Regions from separate parts of the Actinoplanes sp. NPDC049265 genome, predicted to be linked through region 2. Evidence: riboswitches for the same ligand, from Rfam matches in the RefSeq annotation. Region 2 holds a riboswitch; the other holds the start of a gene.
The links. A riboswitch is a leader RNA that binds a small molecule or an ion and turns the genes downstream of it on or off. The one in region 2 is predicted to bind ZMP and ZTP.
Positions count from the first base shown of each region.

Region 1: another riboswitch for ZMP and ZTP. It lies ahead of ACGFIO_RS14695 (glycine hydroxymethyltransferase); the one in region 2 lies ahead of ACGFIO_RS21530 (bifunctional 5,10-methylenetetrahydrofolate dehydrogenase/5,10-methenyltetrahydrofolate cyclohydrolase).

Region 1 is NZ_JBICSP010000005.1:27,299-34,754, forward strand. Features, by position in the region: gene ACGFIO_RS14670 (discoidin domain-containing protein) at 1-498, shown strand, start outside; gene ACGFIO_RS14675 (DUF397 domain-containing protein) at 768-968, opposite strand; gene ACGFIO_RS14680 (helix-turn-helix domain-containing protein) at 1,173-2,078, opposite strand; gene erm (23S ribosomal RNA methyltransferase Erm) at 2,504-3,268, opposite strand; gene ACGFIO_RS14690 (cation:proton antiporter) at 3,481-4,956, opposite strand; ZMP/ZTP riboswitch at 4,986-5,083, shown strand; gene ACGFIO_RS14695 (glycine hydroxymethyltransferase) at 5,105-6,520, shown strand; gene ACGFIO_RS14700 (hypothetical protein) at 7,381-7,456, opposite strand, start outside.
Region 2 is NZ_JBICSP010000008.1:290,317-297,772, reverse strand. Features, by position in the region: partial or broken gene ACGFIO_RS21540 (hypothetical protein) at 1-1,029, shown strand, start outside; gene ACGFIO_RS21535 (hypothetical protein) at 1,044-1,913, shown strand; ZMP/ZTP riboswitch at 2,124-2,208, shown strand; gene ACGFIO_RS21530 (bifunctional 5,10-methylenetetrahydrofolate dehydrogenase/5,10-methenyltetrahydrofolate cyclohydrolase) at 2,221-3,084, shown strand; gene ACGFIO_RS21525 (SRPBCC family protein) at 3,127-3,582, shown strand; gene ACGFIO_RS21520 (glycoside hydrolase family 26 protein) at 3,616-4,686, opposite strand; gene ACGFIO_RS21515 (polysaccharide deacetylase family protein) at 4,683-5,549, opposite strand; gene ACGFIO_RS21510 (hypothetical protein) at 5,802-6,053, shown strand; gene ACGFIO_RS21505 (hypothetical protein) at 6,119-6,769, shown strand; gene ACGFIO_RS21500 (pyridoxamine 5'-phosphate oxidase family protein) at 6,999-7,456, shown strand, end outside.

The sequences.
Region 1 (7,456 bases), on a different contig from region 2:
GTCACCGCGCCGCAGGGCCAGGCGGTGTCGCTGATCCTCGGGGCGGGCGCATGGTCGGCCCCGGTCCAGCTGGCCGCGGGCAAGTCGCGCACCGTGGTGGTGCCGGGCGGCCCGGCCACGCCGACGTCCGACCTGGCCCGCGCCTGCACGACGTTCCCGACGTCACCGCTGCCGGTCGGCATGACCTCCCCGGCCAACGCGGTCGACGCCGACCCGTCAACGTCGTGGCGCCCCGGTCCGACCGGTCGCATGGTCGTCGACCTGGGCGCGGTGCGATCGGTGTCGGCGTTGCGGTTGACCTGGACGCGCGGCGCCCGCCCGCCGATCCGAGTGGAGCGCTCGACCGACGGGGTGTCCTACCCGACGGTGGCCCGGGTCAGGAAGCCGGGCCGCCTGACTGAGATCCCGCTGGACACGTCGGCCCGCTATGTGGCCGTGGTCGTCGACGGCTGGCGCCGCGGCGACGCCGAGCTGGTCGAGCTCACCGCCTTGGGCTGACCCGCGGTTGGTCCGGGATTCCGGCCGACCGGTGCGGGACCAGCCACCGGGTGCGGCGAGGAAAGAACGTTCTGTCCATGCGAAGCGACAAGTCCGAGGCGCACTGGACGCCCGTCAATGGCGGTCGTGCTCGACGGGGCTCGTCGCTCGGCGGCGTCGTACCCGGCTCTGAGCGGTGCCGTTCCGTGCGCGCGGTGACCGGGCCGGGCGGGCCGGCACCTATGGGAAGGGCCGACAATTGAACGAACGTTCAGGCGGGGCCGCGCCGGTCAGACGAATTCGCCGCGGTTGACGCCACCAAGGAAATCGCGCCACTCCTGTGCTGAGAAAAGGAGCACGGATCCGGGGTTCTTGGAGTCGCGAAGAGCAATGGAGGTGCCGCCGTCGACGGGTGCGACCTGGACGCAGTCGCCCGAGGTGCACCGGCTCGAAACAACGAACTCAAGATCCCGCATGGATGATTCAGTCATCTTTGACTCCCATTACGCAGGGTAGCCGCGCGTCGCCCATGGGGGGTACCGCACGTGCTACCCCAACCCCGGGCGGTCGGCGCCAGACTAACAAATTCTGCGCCTGGACGTCGAAAAAACGATCAAGACGTTACGTCCGCGATTTACTCCGTAGAGTGACATAAGTCCGAAAAGCGCATTATAACTGTTCTGCTGGATCTTTGGTTACTCACCGACAGGATGAGCGGACGCCAGCTCATCCATGAACTCGATCGAGAGTTGTTGGTCGAGCGCTCGCTGCGACAAGGCATCAAATGCGTCTTGATAGCCTTTCAGTTCCTCCTCGGACTCGCGGAAAGCGTACTCGTAAAGGGCCTCGATGTAGACCGTCGAGGTGAGACTGGAGGGCGAGTCCACCGCAGCTTCGGCGGTAAATTCGAGAATGGTGAATCCGCCATTCATTCCACTGTGGGCACCAGCCGAGAACGGGATGATCCGAATGGATACGCGTGGTTCCCGGGCCAGCGCCGCCAGCCGCGCGATCTGTCCGCTCATCACCTCGCCCCCGCCGACGATCCGGTGGAGCACCGCCTCGTCGAGAACGATCTCGATCCGCGGCGACGCGTCCCGCCGCAAGATTTGCTGCCGTCGCATTCGGGTGGCGACCGTCCGCCGCACGTAGTCCGGATTTTCCGGATGGAAGGTCGTCGTGACTGCCGTCGCGTAGGCCTCGGTCTGACAGATGCCGGGGATCGCCAAGGGGTGGAATATCTTCACCAGCTCGGCCGCGCCCTCCAGGCCGATCAGCTTCTGCATCCCCGGTGGGATGGAGCTGTCCTCCCACCACCCGCGGCGGCGGCTGCTCTGGGCCAGCTCCATGAGCTCGTCGCGAACCGCCGGTCCGACCTGGTAGATCTCGCAGAGGTAGCGCACGTCGCCGATAGAGGCCTTGCGTTGCGCGTTTTCCAAACGGCTGACCGTGGAGGCCGCCACTGACAGGCGACGGGCCACATCGGTAACTGTCAGGCCGGCGGCCTCGCGATAGCGCCGCAGCGCGCTGCCGAGCTGGCGGCGGCGGACCATCGGCCCGGGGTCATCAGACAATCGGCTCACCTCCGACGGATCGGCCACAGTGCACTCCCGTCATGGCAACTGCCACGCGGCAACAATATCTTGGCAAGTAGTCATTGGCAATTGCCAATGGATCACGCAGCATTGAACTATGGCAAAAGATTGATGACCAGAGGCGGCCCATGAAGGGGGGGTGATCGCAAACCGGCGGTGCGACTCGCCGCGCGTACGCCCTGTGGCTGGGCCGGTGTGGAAGACCGGCCCAGCCGAGGAAACCCTCCAGGATCCGAATCCCATCAGGACGGTAACCAATGGACAACGTTATCAGGCATCCCTGCTCGTCAGGAGCGCGATCATGAAGGTCTGGTCGGACGTCTCCTCAATCGTGAAGATCGCGATCATCCTCTTTGTCCTCGGCTTCGCGTTGGGGCTGTGCGCATTCGGTTCGTTGCAATCCCACTCCGCATCCGATGAGCCCGCGGCGGTCAGCCGGCATCTCGTTCGAGCACGCGGAACAGGGTGAGCCACTGTTCCGGCCAGACGGCGCCTACCGTGACGTCCGCTCCGACGCGAACCGCCCGGCAGGCGCCGGTCGCCGGTCGGCCGTAACGCCGGCGCAGTGTGGCCGGCAGTGAACCGCCGACACCGGAGAAGCCCAACTCGACGAACTGTCGCCAGGCGGGCATCAAGGGCTCCGGCACCAGCGGGATCTCGCGGTGGACGAGGCGCAGGATCGCGCCGTCGACCGCCGGGACCGGGCGGAACGCCGTACGCGGAATGGCCGGCCCCAAGTGCCAGTCGTGGGTCGGCCAGGTCAGTAGGGTCAGCCGGGACCAACGGCCGTAGTCGCCGGTTCGTTTGCGGGCGTACTCGCGTTGTGTCACCAACGTTGCGTGCCGCAACGGCTCGGCGGTCAGGCACCATGAGACCACCGCGGCCGTCAGGGCGAACGGCACGTTGCCGACCACGACGAACGGTGACCGTGGCGGCTCGGCTCGAAGGAAGTCGCCGGCCACCACCGAAGCGCCGGGCACCGGGGTAAGCAGGGCCGGGTCGACCTCGTAGGCGATCACCCGACCGCACCGCGGCACCAGCATCCGGGTCAGGTGGCCGCGACCGGCGCCCACCTCGTACACCAGGTCGTCGGGCTTGAGATCGGCCGCGTCGCACACCTGGCGGAGGGCGCGGCGGGAGGAAAGGAAGTTTTGTCCATAGCTGCGGCGAGCACGCCGCGCTGACGAGGGCGCCATGACCTGGTCCTTGGGAAAGAAGGAGCAAAGGACTCGGGACGGCCCTGGATGAAGCGAAGAGAGAAGAGAGCTACGCGACCAGGACCGGACGCCGGTCACGCAGGCGGATCGAGTGCAGCGATCCCCGCGCGGGCGTCATCGCCATCGCGAACAGGGCGTGCGTCGTGTGCATCCGGCGACCGTAGCCGCGGGCCGCCGGATGCGACAGCGAATTACCGGGTAGCCGCCTGACGCAGGTCGACCTCGGCGATCAGGTGCCGGGCGGTCGCCTCGTCCAGGCGGCGCTCGGCGACGGCCTGCCCCAGGGCATTGCGCTGTGCGTCGAAGCCGGACACCCCGGCGATGATCTCCTCGCCCGCCTTCCGCATCGCCGCCGTGTCCGCCTCCTCGGCCGCCAGGTCGAGCTTCAGCCGCCGGGCCAGCGCGCGGAGCGTCGTACCCTGAATCAGCAGCGTGCCCAGCGTGACCAGCAACGCGATCACCTGGATGGCGTCCCGCCCGGGCACGTCGTGCGGCACCGCCGCGGCCGCCGCGAGGGTGAGAATGCCGCGCATGCCGGTCCACGACACCAGCAGGATCTCCTTCGACCCGAGCGGCTGGAACGGCTGACCGCGGCGCTGACGCACGTTGTCCTCGAAGCGCGCCTTGAACGTCGGGTCGCGATCCATCCGCAGGTGCATCATCTTCCACTGCAGCGACCAGCGGCCGAACAGCACGAACACGGCGAGCAGCCGGATCGCGATCGCGGCCACGAGCAGGACTCCGGCGGCGAGCAGGGTCCGGCCGAGCCCGAACTCCAGGTCGCTCAGAACAAACTTCAACTGCAGGCCGATGTACGCGAAGACGAACGTTTCGAGCAGGAAGTCGAGCACCGGCCAGACCTGGTCCTCCTGAAGTCGCGTCAGGTGGGCGCCGTCGTACTGATGCTTCGGGTCGAAGGTCAGGTTGGCGGTGACCCCGAACGAGGCGGCCACCACGGCGAGGATCCCGGAGGCGTGGATCTCCTCGCACAGCAGGAAGGCGGTGAACGGCACCAGCAGCACCAGCGAGGTCTCCAGCGTCGGGTTGTGCAGCCGTTTCCGCAGCCACAGGGCACCGACGCCGAGGATCAGCCCGACCACCAGGCCGCCGAACGCGGTGTACAGGAACTTGCCCACCCCGCCCATCCAGGTGGTGCTCTCGCCGCTGACCGCCGCCACCGCGATCGAGAACAGGGTCAGCGCTGTCGCGTCGTTGAGCAGGCTCTCGCCGGTGAGGATCGAGGTGACGCGTCTCGGCAGCCCGAGCTCGCCGCCGTGCGACACGGTGGTGATCGTGTCCGGCGGGGCGAGCACCGCACCCAGCACGAACGCCGCCGCCAGCCCCATCGACGGCAGGATCCAGGACGAGATCAGGCCGAGCGCCGCCGTGGTCAGGACGACCAGGGCGACACCGAGCGTGATGATCGGCCGCAGGTTGGCGCCCAGCGAACTGGCGGCGGCGCCGCGCGCACCCGAGTAGAGCAGCGGCGGAACCACGATGGCCAGGATCAGCTCGCTCTCCAGTTCGAGCCTAGGCAGCCCCGGTATGAAGGAGGCGGCCGCCGCCAGCACCACGATGACCAGCCCCGGTTCGACGCCTCGACGTTTGGCGGCCGCGGACACCGCGATACCGAGCCCGATGATGAGCAGGATCTCCACACCGTTCACGTTGATCAACCTAGGGCACCGGTATGCTTGCGCCGGGCCGTGACTGGCGTGTTCGGATGGGTCAACCATCGTGGAGCGGCCTCGTCGAAGGAGACGAAGACAGCTGCCGCGCGCCTGGGCCTCCACGAACTCGTGATAGGGAGGTCCGATGAACGCCGAATCGACTGCTTTCCGCTCCGCGCTGGATGTTGTGCGCCAGATCGAGCCGCGCATCGCCGACGCGATCGCCCAGGAGCTCACCGACCAGCGTGAGTCGCTCAAGCTGATCGCCAGTGAAAACTACGCGTCTCCGGCCGTCCTGCTGGCCATGGGCAACTGGCTGTCCGACAAGTACGCCGAGGGCACCATCGGCCGCCGCTTCTACGCCGGCTGCCAGAACGTCGACACCGTCGAGTCGGTCGCCACCGAGCACGCCCGCGAGCTGTTCAACTCGCCGTACGCGTACGTGCAGCCGCACTCCGGCATCGACGCCAACCTGGTCGCCTACTGGGCCATCCTCGCCGACCGGGTTGAGGTGCCGGCGCTCAAGAAGTTCGAGAAGCGCCAGGTCAACGACCTGAGCGACGCCGAGTGGGCCGAGCTGCGGGCCGCGTTCGGCAACCAGCGCATGCTCGGCATGTCACTGGACGCCGGCGGCCATCTCACCCACGGCTTCCGCCCCAACATCAGCGGCAAGATGTTCGACCAGCGCAGCTACGGCGTCGACCGGGCCACCGGCCAGATCGACTACGACGCGTTGCGGGCCACGGCGCGCGAGTTCAAGCCCCTGGTGATCGTCGGCGGCTACTCGGCGTACCCCCGCAAGGTGAATTTCCGCATCATGCGCGAGATCGCCGACGAGGTGGGCGCGACCTTCATGGTGGACATGGCCCACTTCGCCGGACTTGTCGCCGGCAAGGTCTTCACCGGCGACTTCGACCCGATCCCGCACGCCCACATCGTCACCACGACCACCCACAAGAGCCTGCGCGGCCCCCGCGGCGGCGCCGTCCTGTGCGGCCCTGAACTCAAGGACCAGGTCGACCGCGGCTGCCCGATGGTCCTCGGCGGCCCGCTGGCCCACGTCATGGCGGCCAAGGCGGTCGCGTTCGCCGAGGCCCGCCAGCCGTCCTTCCAGACGTACGCCCAGCAGATCGTCACCAACGCCCAGGCCCTGGCCGAGGGCCTGACCAGGCGCGGCGTCCAGCTGGTCTCCGGCGGCACCGACAACCACCTGGTCCTGGTCGACGTCCACCCGTTCGGTCTGACCGGCCGCCAGGCCGAGCAGGCCCTGCTCGACTCCGGCATCGTCACCAACCGCAACGCCATCCCCCAGGACCCGAACGGCGCCTGGTACACCTCCGGCATCCGCATCGGCACCCCCGCCCTGACGTCCCGAGGCCTCGGTGTGGCCGAGATGGACCAGATCGCCGAGCTGATGCACACGGTGCTCACCCAGACCACCCCCGCCGAGGGTTCCAAGGCCAAGTACACCCTGGACCCGGCCCTCGCCGACCGCGTCAGCAAGCAGGCCACCGAGCTGCTGGCCCCGTTCCCGCTCTACCCCTCAGTCGACCTGGGCTGAGTTTCAACCCACCAGGCCTCGGCGGCCGGTCACCCCGTCCGCCGAGGCCGGCAGTCTCACCCCACTTGCCGGGCCAGGCAGTCTCACCCCACTTGCCGAGCCAGGCAGTCTCACCCCATTCGCCGAGGGCAGCGGTCTCACCCCATTCGTACGACGAGGCGCGGGCGGAGTTCGCGGGCCGAGGCGGGTCGCGGTTCTCGAAATCAAGAACAAGCTGTCGCAGCCGAGTGGGTGGTGCTGACCGCAGCTCCCGCCGAGGGTCGCTTCGCTCCACCTGCGTAAGTGGTCACCCTCCGAACCAGGCCGCCGCCCCAGCCCCGCTGTCGGCGACGCGTGAATGCTGGATTCGGCCGCCGTTGACACCCGCCCTACTCGACGGGGCCCCGAGGTGCTCTTCCTGACCATAACGCCGGCTACACGGCGCCAACAGCAAGAGCTGATTCCCGCACCGCCTGCGTTCCGAACGCGATTCGGCTTGGGCGTGTGCCATCCCCCGACCGGCCCCTCACGCCGGACTCTCCGCATTTCCCGGACCCGCACGCCGCACGCCGCACGCGATCCTCTGACCGGTCTCGCGCCCCAAGCCCGCAGATCCGGGCGCTCGGCGTACGCATCGCACTCGACGACTTCGGCACCGGGCACCTCACGCCCTGGACCTGCCCCAAGCCACGGACCTGCCCCAAGCCACGGACCCGCCGCACGCCACCGACCCGCCGCACGCCACCGACCCGCCACACGCCACCGACCCGCCACACGCCACGCCCGCTCACGCCCCTCGAACGCACGCCTCTCGCCGCCACGCTCTCGTGCTCGCCGGACGTCCTCGATCGGCGGCAACCCCACTTCGGTGGTTGGGTGGGCTACTCGCCGAGGGCTGCCTTGATGCCCGTGCGGGTCACCGCTGCGAACAGGAGGACCAGCCACGCGACGACTGCC
Region 2 (7,456 bases):
GCGCTGGCCATGCCGGCGATCGCGCTAGCCGTGGTGACGGCCTGGATCCTGCTGGTGGCCCGCGACGTCATCTCGTACCTGGAGGAGCCGGTCCAGCAGGTGGCGACCACGGTCGACACCCTGCTCGGGGGTAGCAGCGGCGCCTCCGCGGCCGCGCCGTCGGCCCCGCTCTACCAGCTCATCCTGCAGGGTTCCGGCCTGCTCGGCCTGCTCGTGCTGTTCATCGCGGTCGCCCGGGACATGGTCATCCGGCACGACCGGGACAGCTGGCGCTGGGCGGCGGTGATCGGCGGGCTGGTGTTCTTCGCCGGCAACGGGGTGCGGTTCCTCGGCCAGAACGGTCCGGAGATCGCCGGGCGGCTGTCCACCTTCACGTACATCCCGATCTCCATCATCGCGGCGATCGCGCTGGTCCGGGCGGTGCAGATCCTGCCGTCGCGGGACACCGCCGGGCGCCGGCACTGGGTGGCGCCGGCGCTGGCCACGCCACCGCCGACCGGGCGCAACCTGGTGGTCCGGGTGCTGGCCGGCTCGGCGCTGGTCACGTTGCTGATGATCGGCGCCCGGGCCGGGGGCTGGCCGCCGCTGGGGTCGCTGCTGCCGGGGCCGTACCTGGCCGGAGGGTTCGAGCGCTCGGTCGACGCGTACGGGGTGGACGCCGCGAAGTGGGAGCTCACCGTGCTCGGGCGGGGCAACCGGGTCGGCGGTGACGTGACGTCGGTGTCGCTGGCGTCCACCTACGGCCGGCAGGACCCGGTGCGCGAGGTCGGGCCGCTCTACTACGCCGACGAGTGGGGCCTGAACGAGGACGAGCTGGTCGCCCGGATCCGTGTCAACTACCTGGTGGTGGACCGCCGGTTGAGCACCCAGCTGCCGCAGAGCGAGGCGTACTTCGAGAACGACCCGCGGGCCGGCCGCATCACCGAGCCGCTGACCACCCGCCAGCTGACCAAGTTCGACGCGCTGACCGACGTGGACCGGCTCTACGACAACGGCACGGTGCGCATCTACCGGATGGGGGTCCAGTAGTGAACGGGCTTACCGTGCGTGAACGGGCTCGGCCCGTCCTTCGATCGACAGCGCTCCTGTTCGCGGTGGCCACGATCGCCGCGGCCGCGTCGGTGCTGGCCGGGCCGCGCGCGCTGGCCATTCCCGGCGGGATCGCGCTCGGCTGCCTGCTGCCCGGGCTGGCCCTGAACGCCCTGATCTTCCGTTACCGGGCGCTCAGCGCGGTCGAGCGGACCGTCCTGGTGCCGGGCCTGTCGCTGGCCACCATGATCGTCGCCGGGCTGGTGCTCTACGTGGCCGGCTTCAAGCTCGACCGGGTCTCCTGGTCGCTCGCCACCGCCGGGATCACGCTGGCGATGCTCGCCCTCAGGGCGGTGCCGGAGCGGGTCTGGCAGGGCGAGGAGGAGGACGACGAGGAGGGCCCGAAGACCGAGCTCATTCCCAGGATCACCGATGAGACGGCCACGCCGCTGCCCGGGCCGTTCGCGCCGCGGTCGCCCGAGCAGAGGGTCGAGCGGCGTACGGTCGTCAAGCAGCTCCTGCCGATGCTTCTGGTCCTGGCCGTGGTCGGCGGGGCCGGCTGGCTGTCGTACACCAGCTCGCAGGACAGTTACCGGGTCACCGTCACCACGCTCTACTCCGACCTGCCGGGCCCGGTCGGCAGCGACGGCGGCTGGGACGTCGACATCCGGGCGACCGGGCTGGTCGAGGCCGACGGTCCGTACTCGGTGGTGGTCACCGACCCGACCGGCAACCGGATCATCGAGCGGCGGGTGGCCGGCGGCGACGGCACCTGGGGGGCGACGCTACGGCTCCCGTCGGCCAGCCGGATGACGATCGGGTTGTATCGCGCGGGGGACACCGCCGCGTACCGCACGGTGATCGTCGCGGCCGCTCAGTCCTGACGCCGCCGCCCGGCCGCCGATCGCCGATTCAGTGGTAGCCCTGGGCGGCGTTCCGGTCGCGCATACCGCCCGGGCCTCCCACCGGCCCTTTCCGCGGGAGGCCCGGGCGGATACGCCCAGACTTACCACTGGCGATTCAGTGGTAGGCCTGAGCGGCATTCGGGTCGCGGATACCCCTCAGGGCTACCACTGGTCTGCAGGGTAGGTTGGAGATCCTCACGCGACTGGCGGCACCGAGGATGGCGACCACCATCGGGGAGCGCGGTCGTGGGTGCCGTCCGCCTGGGTGCCCACGCGGGAGAATCGCATGACTGACACAGCAAGGCTGCTGCCCGGCGCGCCGGTCGCCGAGGCGGTCCTGGCCGACGTGGCCCGCCGCGCCGCCGACCTGCGCGCCCGCGGTGTCGAGCCGTCGCTGGCGACGATCCTGGTGGGTGACGACTCGGCCAGCGCCGGCTACATCCGGATCAAGCAGAAACAGGCCGCCGAGCTGGGCTTCGTGTCCCCGCACGAGCACCTGCCGGCCGACGCCACGCAGGACGATCTGCACCGTACGATCGCCCGCTTCAACGACGACCCGGCGGTGCACGGCCTCCTGATCCAATACCCGATCCCCGGTCACCTGGACTACGACGCGGCCCTGATGACCGTCGACCCGGACATGGACGTCGACGGCATGCACCCGCTCAACCTGGGCCGGCTGTCGAGCGGCCGGCCCGGCCCGGTCCCGTGCACGCCGGCCGGCATCGAGGCGCTGCTGGCCCACTACGAGATCCCGGTCGCCGGCCACGAGGTGGTCATCCTCGGCCGTGGCGCCACCATCGGCCGGCCGCTGGCCATGCTGCTGGCCCAGAAGCGCCCGACCGCGAACGCCGCCGTCACCGTGGTGCACACCGGCGTGCCGGACTGGGCCCGCTACACCCGGCGGGCGGACGTCCTGGTCGCGGCGGCCGGCGTGCCCGGCATCGTCCAGCCCGAGCACGTCCGACCGGGCGCGACGGTGATCGGCGCCGGTGTCCGCTACGAGGGCCGCCGGCTGCTGCCCGACGTCGACGAGTCGGTGGCCGAGGTGGCCGGCGCGATCACGCCGAGGGTCGGCGGGGTCGGCCCGACCACTGTGGCCATGCTGTTCCGCAACGCGGTCGCGGCGGCCGAGCGGGCCGCCACCTGACCATCCCGCCCCGGCCGGGCGCCGCGCTGTTATCTTGCCCGCGTGAGTCAGCTGACGCTCGTCCATGAGTTCACTGTCGCGGCGCCGCCCGGTGAGGTCGGTGCGCACCTGTGCGATCCGGAACTCTACGTCGGGCTGAACCCCTATGTGGTCGCGGTGCGGGACATCCGGGAGAGCGACGGGGTCACCGAGTTCACCGCCGTGGAGCGGCTGCGGTTGGCCGGCCCGCTGCGGATGGACAACCCGATCGCGGTCCGGCTCTGGCCGGAGGAGACGGGCGAGGGCGCGCGGGTCGTCTTCGACATCCGCAGCCGGGGCGGCGTCCAGGTGCACATCGTCACCGGTCTGGTCGCCGCCGGGCCCGGTACCGCTGTCACCGATACGTTGACCGTGCGTGTGCCCGCGCTGCTGCGACGCACCGTGCGGACGACGGCGCGGGCCGGGCAGCTGAGCCGGGCGGCCGAACTCGCGAACCGGCTGAGCCGCCCCGCCGCCTGACCCGCGGCTCGGCCGCACGCATGGGGCGCCGGGTCAGGCGCTGAAGTGCGGGTCCTTGGCCATCGCGACGAACGCGGCGAGGGACTCCGGGTCGGTGTCGACGCGCCACTTCTCGTGGTAGTTGTAGTGCGTGTCGGTGTCGAACCAGACCACCGCGCCGACCGCCGGGTGCTGCTCGACCCAGGTGGCCAGGGCCGTCGTCCAGTCGGCCTTGGTGCGGCCGCCACGGTCGACCGAGCCCGTCTCCGTGATCATGATCGGTTTCTTGGCGCCGTACAGGTCGTAGATGCCCTGGAAGAGCTGGCCCGGAAGCTCCCGGTGCAGGTTGTAGCCCGACACACCGACCCAGTCGACCTGGTCGTCGCCGGGGTAGTACTTCGGCTTGGCGTTCCAGGCGGCGTCCGGCTTGTCGTTCCAGTTGGGGCTCCACACCCAGGAGACGTTGTCGGCCTTCTGGTCGGCGAAGATCTTCCGGAGGTGCTTCCAGCTGCGTACGTAATTGGCCGGGTTGTTGCTGTTCTGCGGGCCGCCCCAGCGGTACCAGTCGCCGTTCATCTCCCAGCCCCAGCGCAGCAGCACCGGCCGGCCGAGCCGCTTGAGCTGCTTGGCGTTGCGAGCGATGAGGTCGTCGAACCTACCCGAGAGGATCGAGGCGTGGTCGGTGCCGCGCCAGGAGATCATCGGGTACGAGTCGTCCGGCAGCCACGGCAACGACCGCGGCAGGGTGTCCTGCCAGGCATAGAAGGTGTGCAGGATCCGCGGGTCGCGCCCGGTCTGCCGGCGGCGCAACGCGATCGCCTGGGCCGCCGACATGCCTTCCAGATCCAGGTACGCGCCCAGCATCGTCTTGCCACCGCGGTAGGGCACCGGTCCCCCGCCCTTGCCCACCACCGCGGCACCGGACGGCTTCGACCCCTTACCCGGCCCGGAAGCCGCGGCCGACGGCGCGTGCGACGGTCCGGTGGTCGCCTCGGCCGGCAGCGTCCGGGTGCGCACCTGCCCGGCCACCACCGCGGCGGTCGGCACGACGGCCAGCGCGGCGATCCCGGCGATGGCCTGGCGCCGGCCGAAGCGGCTGGGCGCGCGGTGCGCTCCGCCGCTCACGTGAGCGTCCGTCCACTGCGCAGCGCCACCTTGCGCGCCACCCGCCAGGCCGGCTGGGCCAGGCGCTTCATCTGCGGTACGAGCTGCGACCCGCCCCCGGAGACCAGCGCGACCAGGTCCTCGCCGGTGTGCGCGGGCGTCGGCTGCAGGCGTGGCACCGCGAACCGGTTGTCGCCGGGCCGGTGCAGCCGCCGGCCGACCTCGGTCGCGTGGTCGTACCCGGTTTCCCGGACGACGTCCCGCACCCGCCGCCCGTTGTAGCCGTGGGGGTACGCGAACCCGCGCACCTTCCGCCCCAGCCGTTGCTCGAGTTCCCCGTGGCTGCGGACGATCTCGTTGCGCAGCTGGTCCGGCGGCAGCACGTCGAGCGGGTGGTGGACCAGGCTGTGGTTGCCGATCTCCACGCCGGCGTCGGCCACCTCGGCCAGCTCGTCCCAGGTCAGCAGGCGGCCGAAGTCCGGGGCCCAGCGGCCGAGCCAGCCGGCCCGGTCACCGAGGTGGCCGACCGAGGCGTAGAGGGTGGCGCGGGCGCCGGTCGCGGCCAGGACCGGCAGTCCCGCGGTGAGGAAGTTGCGGTAGCCGTCGTCGAAGGTGACCGCGACCAGCTTGTCGGTGCTGCCGGCGGCCTTACCCGGGCCGGCGGCGTTATCCGCGCCCGTGGCTAGGTCAGCGCCGGCCGCGAGCAGGTCGAGGGCCTCAGCCAGCCCGACCAGGCGGTACCCGGCCGCGGTGAGAGCGGTGAAGTGCTCGGTGAGACGGCTCGGTGGCACGGCGAGATCGCCCAGCGGCCCGCCGATGGCGGACACCGAGTGGTACATCAGCGCCGGCAGGGTCGCCCAGGCCGGCGTGGCCGTGTCGGTCACCGCGTTCCTTCCTCCTTCGCTACCGGACCACTCCCTTATCGGACGGCGGCGATCCGACTTTCGTAGATCACCACGCTAATGCTCAAATCCCAGGTCAACAGGCATCCGGGCCGGTGAGAGGCAAGCACCGCACCAACGGACGATCAAGCTTCGGCCTTTCCGCCGACCGGCCGACTCGGCCGAAAGTCATAGGCGTGGATCGGTCCCCGGGCCGAAGCGGCCGGACCGGCTCGGACGGCAGGGTGACTCACCATGACCGGAAACCGTGCGATCGATCCGTTGCGACTGGCCGAGTCGGCCGTCGAAGCGGCGGTGGTGCTCGGGATCACCGCGCTGCCGGTGGCCTGGCACGCTCTCGACTCCTCACTCACAGCGATCCTGACCGGGATGCTGGCACTCCTGACGTCTAGCGTGTACGCACTACACGCCGTAACCTTCGACTGCTTCCGGATGACGGGTCACCGCAGTAAGCGGAGTTTTTCGCTTACACAAAGTAAGGAATGAACCGCTACCGCCTGCCGCCCGTACCCCGGAGCAGAGACCCGCAGCACTACCCTCGGGAGCGGCCAATGTTCCGGCTCATTCAGCTGAACACCCACCTCGGTGTCCCCCGCATCGGCGTCGACCCGGACGGCTACGCCTCCGAGCGCGCCGCTCTGGCCCGCTATCGGGCGACGCCGGGCAGTTTCTTCGGCGTCGGCCGCTTCGACGAGGAGGGCACGCTCGCCGAGATCATCATGGACACGGTCTGCGGGCCGGTCGGTGACTGCCCCCGCCCCGCCACGGTCGTGCACGCGCGCACCTTCCAGCGCCTGTGTGACACGTGCGGTTTCGGCCTGGAGGTGCTGACCGTGCCCGAGCTGGCGTTACGCATGGGCATCGCGGTCCGCCTGGCCCCGGTGCTGGCCCGTTCCGGCCGGCACGCGGCGGCCGAGTTCGCGTTCACCGCCAGCAACCGCATCGCCCGCGAGTTCGCCACCCGGGTCGAGGATCAGGCCTGGCGCCACGAGCTCTGCGTCGAGCTGGCCCGCAACCCCAGCTCGGTGAACGGTCTCCTGATCGGGGTGGGCGCCCTGAGCCACCGTGACGTGCTCGACCTGTACCCGGCCCTGAAGACGCTGGGCGAACAGATCCCGGCCTGCGTACACGGCGACCTCCTGCGCGCCACGTCGCGCCCCCTCTCCCCCGCCGGCGTAGCCGCCCTCCGCCTAGGCATCTGACCCCAGCGGTAGGCCCCGGGCGACCTCCCGCCCCCGCCTGCCACCCCGAAACCCAGTGGTAGCCCCGGGCGGTATTCCCCGCCCGGAGACCGCCCGGGCCTACCACCCCAGACCCTGTGGTAGGCCCGGGCGGTATTTGTACCCGGAGGTGGCCGGAAGTGGATGGTTGGGGACGCTCGGTGAGGGAAGACGAAGGTGCGGACAACCCACCGAGTCGGAGGAGCACCCCGTGGCCGAGAAGACCGAGCAGGAGAAGCGGGAGACCGTCAAGGAACTGGTCAAGGAGGCCAGGATCTGCATGCTGACCACGATGACCGACCAGGGGCGGCACGTGAGCCGGCCGATGGCGGTACAGGACGTGGAGTTCGACGGCGACCTGTGGTTCTTCGCGTACGGTGACTCCGATCTCGTCGCCCAGATCGGCGTCCACCCGCAGGTGAACGTCGCCTTCAGTGACAGCAAGCACAAGGCCTGGATCTCGATCTCGGGCGAGGCGATGCGCACCGACGCGCCCAAGAAGGCCGAGGAGCTGTGGAGCCCGGCGCTGAAGGCCTGGTTCCCGGACGGCCTCGAGACGCCCGGCCTCACCCTGGTCAAGGTGCACGCCGAGACGGCGGAATACTGGGACGCCGCGCACAGCAGCACCGTGCTCACGCTGATCGGCTACGCCAAGGCCGCCGTCACCGG